Regions from separate parts of the Pseudomonas sp. GW821-FHT01C01 genome, predicted to be linked through region 3. Evidence: predicted binding sites of a transcription regulator. Region 3 holds the regulator's gene; each other region holds the start of a gene.

Region 1 (3,260 bases), on a different contig from region 3:
CCTTCGTAGCTGGCGTCAATACTCAGATCGCCACTACCAAACGGGTTGTTGGTGTTAGGCGTAGAGCCGAACAACGAGGTCAGGCCAATGCTGGTCTTGCTGTTCTTGCCAATTTGCGAGTTGGCGTTTTTGCTGGCCTGGGTCTTTTCGTTCAGGGTGATGGTGATGATGTCACCGATCCGGAACGCCTTGCGGTCGCTGTAAAGGTTCTGTTCGAAACCGGCCTGATAGATCGAGCCGTTGTTCGCGGCCGCCGGCAACGGCGTGCGCGGCAACACCGGAGCGTAGTAAGGGTCATTCGGCTTGGGCGTCGCAGGAACGCAACCTGCGAGCGCGGTGATCCCACTCAGTGCCAGAACAGATACATAGCGATTCATGACCCTACCTCACGGTGTTGCAGGCAGCCTCATGGCCGCCTCATAGACTGATTACAGATTCTGCGTTACGAACGAGAGCATCTGGTCGGCGGTGGAGATCACCTTGGAGTTCATCTCGTAGGCACGCTGGGTGGTGATCATGTTGACCATCTCCTCAACGGTGCTGACGTTGGACGTTTCCAGGGTGTTCTGCAGCATGGTGCCGAAACCGTTCAGGCCCGGTGTGCCGACCTGTGGCGCGCCACTGGCAGCGGTTTCCAGAAACAGGTTGTTGCCCACGGCCTGCAGGCCCGCCGGGTTGATGAAGTCGGCGGTTTGCAAGTTGCCGATCACCTGGGCAGCCGGGTTGCCGGCAACGGTGATGGACACAGTGCCGTCGCGGCCGACCGTGAAGGTCTGCGCGTCGTTCGGAATGACAATGGCCGGCTCCAGGGCAAAGCCGCTGGCGTTGACGATCTGGCCGTTGGAGTCCAGGTGGAACGTACCGTCACGGGTGTAGGACGTGGTGCCGTCCGGTTGCAGGATCTGGAAGAAACCGCGACCGTCGATGGCCATGTCCAGTGGCTGCTCGGTGGTTTGCAGGCTACCGGCGGTGAAGTTTTTCTGGGTGCCGACGATGCGCACACCGGTACCCAGTTGCAGACCCGACGGCAGTTCGCTGTCCTGGGTCGACTGGGCGCCTGGTTGACGCTTGATCTGGTAGAGCAGGTCCTGGAACTCGGCGCGGTCACGTTTGAAACCCGTGGTCGACACGTTGGCCAGGTTGTTGGAAATGGTGGTCAGGTTGGTGTCCTGGGCGGACAGACCTGTTTTGGCAACCCATAGAGCCGGAAGCATTCGATTCTCCTCGTGCGCCTGTTTTACGGCGCGACGTTCTGGTAATTAGCTGATCTGCAAGACCCGAGCCATGGCCTGGTCATCGTCTTTGGCGGTGTTCATCATCTTGATGTGCAGCTCGAACTGCTTGGACAAGGCCAGTACCGAGGTCATCTCTTCCACGGCATTGACGTTGCTCGACTCGAGGAACCCGGACACCAGCTTGACGTTGGCATCGGCCTGCGCCGGCTTGCCGTCCTTGGTGTGGATCGAACCGTCCAGGCCCTTGGTCATGTTCTTGAAGTCCGGGTTGACCAGCTTGATGCGGTCGACTTCAGCCATCACCCGCGGCCCTTCGCCCATCGCGCGGATGCTGATGGTGCCGTCCTCACCGACTTCGATCTGCTGCTCGGGCGGCACGGCAATCGGCCCGCCATTGCCCATGACCGGCATGCCGTTGCCGGCGCGCAGCACGCCCAGGGCGTCAACGTTCAGGCTGCCGGTGCGCACATAGCTTTCACCGCCATCGGGATTCTGTACGGCAATCCAGCCGTTGCCTTGCACGGCAACGTCGAGGTCGCGACCGGTTTCCACCAGTGAGCCCGGAGAGAAATCGGTGGCCGGGCGTTCGGACATGGCAAACGCACGCGCCGGAAAGCTGTCACCGAACACCGGCATCGAACGGGCCTGCTCCAGGTCTTTCTGGAAGCCGTTGGTGGAGATGTTCGCGAGGTTGTTGGCATGAGCCTTTTGCGCCAGTGCATTCTGGCTGGCGCCGGTCATTGCCACATAAAGGTACTTGTCCACACTCTTTCCTCTGCCTGCCGGACGTTTGCCGTCCACTGCTGTACTGCTGAGCCATAAGCAATTTGCAGACCAACTTGTTTTCGGCGGTGCGAGGCCCGGCAAACAGGGGACTTGGAGGATTCAGAGGGGATTTGTGATTTGTATCAGAGACGAAAAACCGGCGGTGTCATGCCGCTTACGGCAAACGTCGACCTTAAGAGTTCGCCGAAACCTCTGTAGCAGCTGCCGAGCCTGCGAGGCTGCGTTCGGCAGCTGCTACAGGACCTAGGCGATACCCGACTCTTTGCCAACGTCGTACTCACGCAACTTGTTGGCAATGGTGGTGTGGGAAACACCGAGTCGCTTGCCCAGTTGCCGACTGCTCGGATGCTCGGAATACAGCCGTTCCAGCACAGCCTTCTCGAAACGCCCGACGATCTCGTCCAGCCCGCCTTCCAGCGAAAAATCGCCAAGGGGCTGACGCACGCCGTAATCCGGCAGACGAATGTGCTCGGCCTTGACCGTGCCGCCGTCGCACAGGGAAACCGCCTGGAACAACACGTTCTCCAGTTGCCGCACGTTACCGGGCCAATGGTAATGACTGAGCCGCTCCATGGCTGCCGGGGCGAGTTTGGGCAACGGGCATCCGATCTGCCGACTGGCCTGATCGAGGAAGTGCTCCACCAGCGGCGTCAAGCCGTCGAGGCACTCGCGCAACGGCGGGATGTGCAGCGACAACACATTCAAGCGGTGATACAGGTCCTGGCGGAACTCGCCGCGCGCGCACAACTCGGACAGGTCGACCTGGGTCGCGCAAATGACCCGCACATCGAGGTAGACCTCTTCATCGCTGCCCACACGACGGAAGCAACCGTCCTGCAGGAAGCGCAGCAATTTCACCTGTAAGCGCGGGCTCATTTCCCCGACGCCATCGAGAAACAGCGTACCGCCCGCCGTCAGCTCCAGCAGCCCGAGCTTGCCTTCGGCCCGCGCGCCTTCGAAAGCACCCGGGCCATAACCGAACAATTCCGTCTCGGCCATCGACTCCGGCAGACCGGCGCAATTGAGCGCCATCAATGGCGACTGCCCCCGAGGACTGGCCAAATGGCAGGCCCGCGCCAGCAACTCTTTGCCGGTGCCGGTTTCCCCTTCTATCAATAGCGGTGCATCCAGCGGCGCCATGCGTCGCGCTTCGCGTACAACAGCGGCCATCACTTTCGAACTTTGGAAAATGCTGTCGAAGCCACGCAATTCTTGCTTGCGCACGTTATAGATGCGTTC
Region 2 (3,260 bases), on a different contig from region 3:
CGACAAAACAAACGGCCGCAAGTCGATGTGGCGTGGCGCGATGCCGTTTTCGACAAAGGTCGGACAAGTCGACAGCGACAGCGTCGGTTGCGCGATGTACGCATGGGGCTTGGCGATGATCCGCGCACGAAAGGCTTCGATTTCCGCCGCCGTCGCCGCCGGCCCCACCAGCATTCCGTACCCGCCGGAGCCCTGGGTTTCCTTGACCACCAGTTCTGGAAGATTGGCCAGGACGTGGGACAGCTCAGATGGATTGCGGCATTGCCAGGTCGGCACGTTCTTCAGGATCGGTTCTTCATCAAGGTAGAAACGGATCATGTCGGTAACGAACGGATACACCGACTTGTCGTCCGCCACCCCGGTGCCGATGGCATTGGCCAGCACCACGTTGCCGGAACGATAGGACGACAGCAGCCCTGGCACGCCGAGCATCGATTCCGGGTTGAAGGCCAGAGGATCGAGGAAGGCGTCGTCAAGGCGACGATAAATCACGTCGACCGCTTTCGGCCCGTCTGTAGTACGCATGTAGACCTTGTCGTCTCGCACGAACAGGTCAGCGCCCTCGACCAGTTCCACGCCCATTTCCCGCGCCAGGAACGCATGCTCGAAGAACGCACTGTTGAAGCGCCCCGGCGTCAGCACCACCACGCTCGGGTTATCGATGGGACTTGAGCTTTTCAGGGTGTCGAGCAGCAGGTTCGGGTAATGGTCGATAGGGGCGATGCGTTGCGCCGCGAACAGTTCGGGGAACAGGCGCATCATCATCTTGCGGTCTTCGAGCATGTAGCTGACGCCGCTCGGTGTACGCAGATTATCTTCGAGCACGTAGTAGGTGCCGTCGCCGTCGCGCACCAGGTCGACACCGGAGATGTGCGAATAGATATCGCGGTGCAGATCCAGGCCCTGCATTGCCAACTGGTACTGCTCGTTGGCCAGCACCTGCTCGGCCGGAATGATCCCGGCCTTGATGATGCGCTGCTCGTGATAGAGGTCGGCGAGGAACATGTTCAACGCCTTGACCCGCTGGATGCAGCCCCGCTCGACAATCCGCCATTCGCTGGCGGGGATGCTGCGGGGGATGGTATCGAATGGAATCAGGCGCTCTGTGCCCTGCTCGTCCCCGTAGAGCGTGAAGGTAATCCCGGCGCGATGAAACAACAGATCGGCCTCGCGTCGCCGTTGTGCCAGAAGCTCGTCAGGCGTCTCGGCCAGCCAACGGGCAAACTCCCGATAATGCGGGCGGACCTGGCCGCCGGCATCGTACATCTCATCAAAATAGGTGCGGATCATGCCGTACTCCTTGTCACTCGGACGTCCAGACCTTCGCAAGGCCCGTGCCAGCGGCATAAACGCTTTGATATCAATCAGTTGGATAATCACTGCGCACGCACCGCACCAATCCTGTGCGGTAAATGCCCCAACCTGATCGCCCCCGCTTCATTGCAAGGCGTGGTGTTCGCCTATCACCAGCATAGCCTGTAGGCGCCGGCTTGCCGGCGAAGGGGTCGTTAAGTCATGTGTTGCTCAAGGAGGACGCTTTCGCTGGCAAGCCAGCTCCTACAGGGGTCGTGTTCAATTTCCTGGCGGCGAAAATGAAAACGGCCAACCCGAAGGTCAGCCGTCATTGCCGGTTGTCACTGTTCATAAGGTTATGCGAGTCGCCCTCGTACCTCCTGTTTCACACCCCAGCCTTCGATAATGCCGCCCAACGGCTCGACTACCGCTTCAAAACCCTGTTCGAAGTCGCCGATGTCGTCGTAGGTGGCATACATGACTTTGCTCAACTCCAGCGCCCAGGCGCCATCGTCGCGCACACTGACTTGCGCATTCAGGGATTCACCACGGTGGAAATGACCTGCCGCCCTGCGTGCCCGCTCCTCGTCCGGGAAAATGGCGTAGAACTCGATGGGATGAAACCGCGAAAAGTCAAAACCGCCTTCTTTCATGCGGCGCAGCACGCTGCTGCTGATGTCTTCTTGATAGGCTGTGCTCATGAAACGTCCTCCTCAAAACGATGGATAGACTTTCCGTACTCCCTCACCCGCAACCGAACAGCGCGAGCGACGGCAACCAATGAGCCGGCGGGAAACAAGCATGGAGCTGACAAGACCAGACCTTAGCGATTCAATCGCTGATCTCGCTTGCAGAGTAGCCTCAAGATAGAGCCTCTGCCAAGGTCTGGATGTGAATGCGACAGGTGTCGTTCAGATTGGAGAAATACCGAGGATTTGAATGCTGTTCTGAAACTTGAGTTCTTTGACGCATGCATCGGCGGTCCGCCCCTCCAGATCGTTCAGATCCAGTTCGGCGGCGACAGGAAGAAACCGGGCCTTGATGAGCTTGGCGGCGCGCTCGTTGTCCGGGCGCTCATTGCACTCGAAGACCTCGTCGACAGTTTCGCCATGATCATCCACGAAAGTGACCTTCCACTTTTGCATTGCTGCCTCCTCGATAAAACCCATGGATGGGCTTACATCTATCTCGACCTTGTTAGCTGGCTAATTGTTCCGCCGCAATTCAGTGTGGGAGCGGGCTTGCTCGTGAAAAGGGTGTGTCAGCCAGCAACTCTGTCAACTGACACGCCTTCTTCGCGAGCAAGCCCGCTCCCACAGGTTTGGTGCGTGGACTGAAAGATCAGTCGTTGCTTGGCTTGTTCACCGCCTGCAACACGTATTGCGGCAAGGCGAAGGCACCGATGTGGATTTCAGGATTGTAGTAGCGGGTGATGATGCCGCTGCCCGTGAAGCGCTGTTGCAGGGTTTCGCGGGACAACTTGCGATAAGCGGTATTGGTCGCGCCCCAGGCGAAGGTCATCGAGCCGCCGATGTAGGTCGGCACGGCAGCCTGGTAGAAGTGCCAGTCCGGGAACAGGCTGCGCAGGCGACCGGCGGTGGTCTTCACTTCTTCGATCTGCATGAACGGCGTGCCGTTCTGGGTCACCAGGATGCCGCCTTCGTTCAGGCAGCGATGGCAGGCCTGGTAGAAGTTTTCCGAGAACAGCACTTCGCCCGGCCCGATCGGGTCGGTGGAGTCGGAAATGATCACGTCGAATTTTTCAGTGGTGGTGGCGACAAAACGCATGCCGTCGTCGATCACCAGGTTCAGGCGTGGATCATCGAATGCACCCTTGGAGTGGTTCGGCAGGAACTCCTTGCACATGTCGACCACGGTGCCGTCGATCTCGACCATGGTGATGTGCTCGACACTGCGGTGCTTGGCCACTTCACGCAACATGCCGCCATCGCCGCCGCCAATGATCA
Region 3 (3,260 bases):
GTCGAAATCGATAGGGGCGTCGAGGTGCATCAATGCACTGATGGGCGAAACACAGCCCTTGAGGCGGCAATGTGGAATAGCGATGCCGTTGCCAAAACCGGTGGAACCGAGTTTTTCACGGGCAATCAGCGCCTCGAAGACATCTTGCATCTCCAGAGCCGGCACTTCGCGGGCGATCAGATTGGCAATTTGTTCGAGGGCTTTCTTTTTACTGCCGCCCGGCACGTTCACGAGGGAACGGCCGGGGGTCAGGATACTTTCAAGTCGGATCATGGGTTGGGAGTGTTAACGACCGGTTGCGCCCTGAAGGAGGCTCTGGGTCTTTTCCTTATGCTTTTTGAGTTGTTTATCCAGCTTGTCGGTGAGTGCGTCGATCGCGGCGTACATATCGGTATGTTCCGCGTTTGCGACCACTTCATTTCCGGGAATATGCAGCGTGGCTTCGATTTTCTGCTTCAGTTTTTCGACGGTCATCGTGACCTGCACATTAGTGATCTTGTCGAAATGTCGCTCCAATCGTTCGAGTTTTTCGCCGATGTAGGTGCGAAGAGGTTCGGTCACTTCCAGTTGGTGTCCACTGATGTTGACTTGCATACAGCTTCTCCTTCGTTGCCAGTGCATAAAGCGGTAGATCAGATGATCTACCACTGGAACGCTGTGGCGTGGCCCTACATCAACCGCTTGCGTTCGCTCGAAGGCGCGATCCCGAGGGATTCGCGGTACTTGGCGACGGTGCGGCGGGCCACCTGAATGCCTTGTGCCTCCAGTAAACCAGCGATCTTGCTGTCACTCAACGGCTTTTTCTGATTTTCCGCGGCAACCAGTTTTTTGATGATCGCGCGGATCGCTGTGGACGAGCATTCGCCGCCTTCGGAGGTGCTTACATGACTGGAGAAAAAGTATTTGAGTTCATAAATGCCCCGGGGGGTGTGCATGAACTTCTGGGTGGTCACCCGTGAAATCGTCGACTCATGCATGCCGACCGCTTCGGCGATGTCATGCAGGACCAGCGGCTTCATGGCTTCGTCGCCATATTCGAGGAAGCCGCGCTGATGCTCGACGATCTGGGTGGCCACTTTCATCAGGGTTTCATTACGGCTTTGCAGGCTCTTGATGAACCAGCGGGCCTCCTGCAACTGATTGCGCATGAATGTGTTGTCGGCGCTGGTGTCGGCGCGGCGCACGAAACCGGCGTACTGGGCGTTGACCCGCAGCCGTGGCACCGACTCCTGATTCAGCTCCACCAGCCAGCGCTCGTTGTCCTTGCGCACGATAACGTCAGGAACGACGTACTCGGCTTCGGTGGACTCGATCTGCGAGCCAGGACGCGGGTTGAGGCTCTGGACCAGCTCGATGACCTGGCGCAGTTCATCTTCCTTGAGCTTCATGCGGCGCATCAACTGGCTGTAGTCGCGGCTGCCAAGCAGGTCGATGTAATCGGTGACCAGGCGCTTTGCCTCGGCCAGCCAAGGGGTCTTGGCGGGCAGCTGACGCAACTGCAGCAGCAGGCATTCGCCCAGGTTGCGGGCGCCGATGCCGGCGGGCTCGAATTGCTGGATGCGGTGCAGGACCGCTTCGATTTCGTCCAGTTCGATGTCCAGTTCCGGATCGAAGGCTTCGAGGATCTCCTCGAGGGTTTCATCCAGGTAGCCCTGATTGTTGATGCAGTCGATCAGGGTCACGGCGATCAGGCGATCGGTGTCGGACATCGGAGCCAGGTTCAGTTGCCACAGCAAGTGGCTTTGCAGGCTTTCGCCGGCCGAGGTGCGGGTGGTGAAGTCCCACTCGTCATCATCATTGCTGGGCAGGCTGCTGGCGCTGGTCTGGTAAACGTCTTCCCACGCGGTGTCGACGGGGAGTTCGTTGGGAATGCGCTCGTTCCAGTCGCCCTCATCGAGGTTGTCAACCGTCGGGGCGCTTTCCTGGTAGGAGGGTTCCTGGATGTCAGTGTTGGGCTTTTGTTCGGTGTTGTCGGCCAAGGGGTCGGAATTGTCGAAGTCGTCGCCTTCTTCCTGGCGTTCGAGCATCGGATTGGACTCCAGGGCCTCCTGGATTTCCTGTTGCAGGTCCAGGGTCGACAATTGGAGCAGGCGGATGGCCTGTTGCAGCTGCGGTGTCATCGTCAGCTGCTGGCCCATTCTCAAGACTAGCGATGGTTTCATGGCAGGGGCTTAACACCTTATTCGCCGGCGCGCATGCGCCATCCACTACAGGGCGCCGGAGCGCCAAACATAAGCAAATTATATGCCCGAAACTGAAGTGTTTGCCTAGAGCGCTGTAACAATAAAAACCTGTTGATTTTTATCGCTACAGCGGTCTGGCATTCGCCATGACTGCTTCAGCGCTTACAGGCGGAACTCATGGCCCAGGTACACTTCCTTGACCAGGTCGTTGGCCAGGATGGTTTCGGCGTCACCTTCGGCGATCAACTGGCCGTCGTTGACGATATAGGCCGTTTCGCAGATATCCAGGGTTTCACGAACGTTGTGGTCCGTGATCAGCACGCCAATGCCTTTGGCCTTGAGGTGGTAAATGATCTGTTTGATGTCGCCGACCGAAATCGGGTCCACGCCGGCGAAAGGTTCGTCGAGGAGGATGAATTTCGGGTTGGTGGCCAGGGCGCGGGCGATTTCCACGCGACGGCGCTCACCACCGGACAGGCTCATGCCGAGGTTGTCGCGGATGTGGCTGATGTGGAATTCCTGCAACAGGCTTTCCAGTTCCTTGCGACGACCGGCCTTGTCGAGTTCCTTGCGGGTCTCGAGGATGGCCATGATGTTGTCGGCCACCGACAGTTTGCGGAAGATCGATGCTTCTTGCGGCAAGTAGCCGATACCGGCGTTCGCGCGACCGTGCATCGGCTGGTGGCTGACGTCCAGGTCATCGATCAGGACGCGGCCCTGGTCGGCCTGTACCAGGCCGACGATCATGTAGAAGCAGGTAGTCTTGCCGGCGCCGTTGGGGCCAAGCAGGCCGACGATCTGACCGCTGTCGATGGACAGGCTGACATCACGCACGACCTGGCGGCTCTTGTAGCTCTTGGCCAGATGCTGAGCTTTCAGAGTTGCCATTACTGGGCCTTTTGCTCGTCGGTTTTCTTTTTCGGCTGGATCACCATATCGATGCGCGGGCGCGACTCGGTCACCTTGCTGCCGGTTGCGCGACCGGCGCTGGCGAGCTTCTTGACCGTGTCGTAGACGATTTTTTCGCCTTGGGTGACGTTGTTGTCCTTGTCGACAACTTTGGCCTTGTCGATCAGT

What was found. Region 3 encodes sigma-54, which starts transcription at its own class of promoters, with help from an activator protein. Its sites were predicted from a motif close to ANTGGCATNNANNTTGCTNT; they were not measured.
Region 1: a site for sigma-54 is predicted at 2,055-2,074, ahead of AC07XF_RS08710 (flagellar basal body rod protein FlgF). Genes of this name have one in related genera too.
Region 2: a site for sigma-54 is predicted at 1,323-1,342, ahead of AC07XF_RS25105 (circularly permuted type 2 ATP-grasp protein). Genes of this name have one in related genera too.

What each region holds. Positions count from the first base shown of each region.
Region 1 covers NZ_JBWKXF010000009.1:32,576-35,835, reverse strand. The annotation lists gene flgH (flagellar basal body L-ring protein FlgH) at 1-377, opposite strand, end outside; gene flgG (flagellar basal-body rod protein FlgG) at 429-1,214, opposite strand; gene AC07XF_RS08710 (flagellar basal body rod protein FlgF) at 1,260-2,000, opposite strand; gene AC07XF_RS08705 (sigma-54-dependent transcriptional regulator) at 2,265-3,260, opposite strand, start outside.
Region 2 covers NZ_JBWKXF010000059.1:4,713-7,972, reverse strand. The annotation lists gene AC07XF_RS25105 (circularly permuted type 2 ATP-grasp protein) at 1-1,290, opposite strand, end outside; gene AC07XF_RS25100 (ribonuclease E inhibitor RraB) at 1,650-1,994, opposite strand; gene AC07XF_RS25095 (hypothetical protein) at 2,205-2,438, opposite strand; gene speE (polyamine aminopropyltransferase) at 2,635-3,260, opposite strand, start outside.
Region 3 covers NZ_JBWKXF010000028.1:61,236-64,495, forward strand. The annotation lists gene ptsN (PTS IIA-like nitrogen regulatory protein PtsN) at 1-273, opposite strand, end outside; gene hpf (ribosome hibernation-promoting factor, HPF/YfiA family) at 286-594, opposite strand; gene AC07XF_RS17800 (RNA polymerase factor sigma-54) at 669-2,162, opposite strand; gene lptB (LPS export ABC transporter ATP-binding protein) at 2,346-3,071, opposite strand; gene lptA (lipopolysaccharide transport periplasmic protein LptA) at 3,071-3,260, opposite strand, start outside.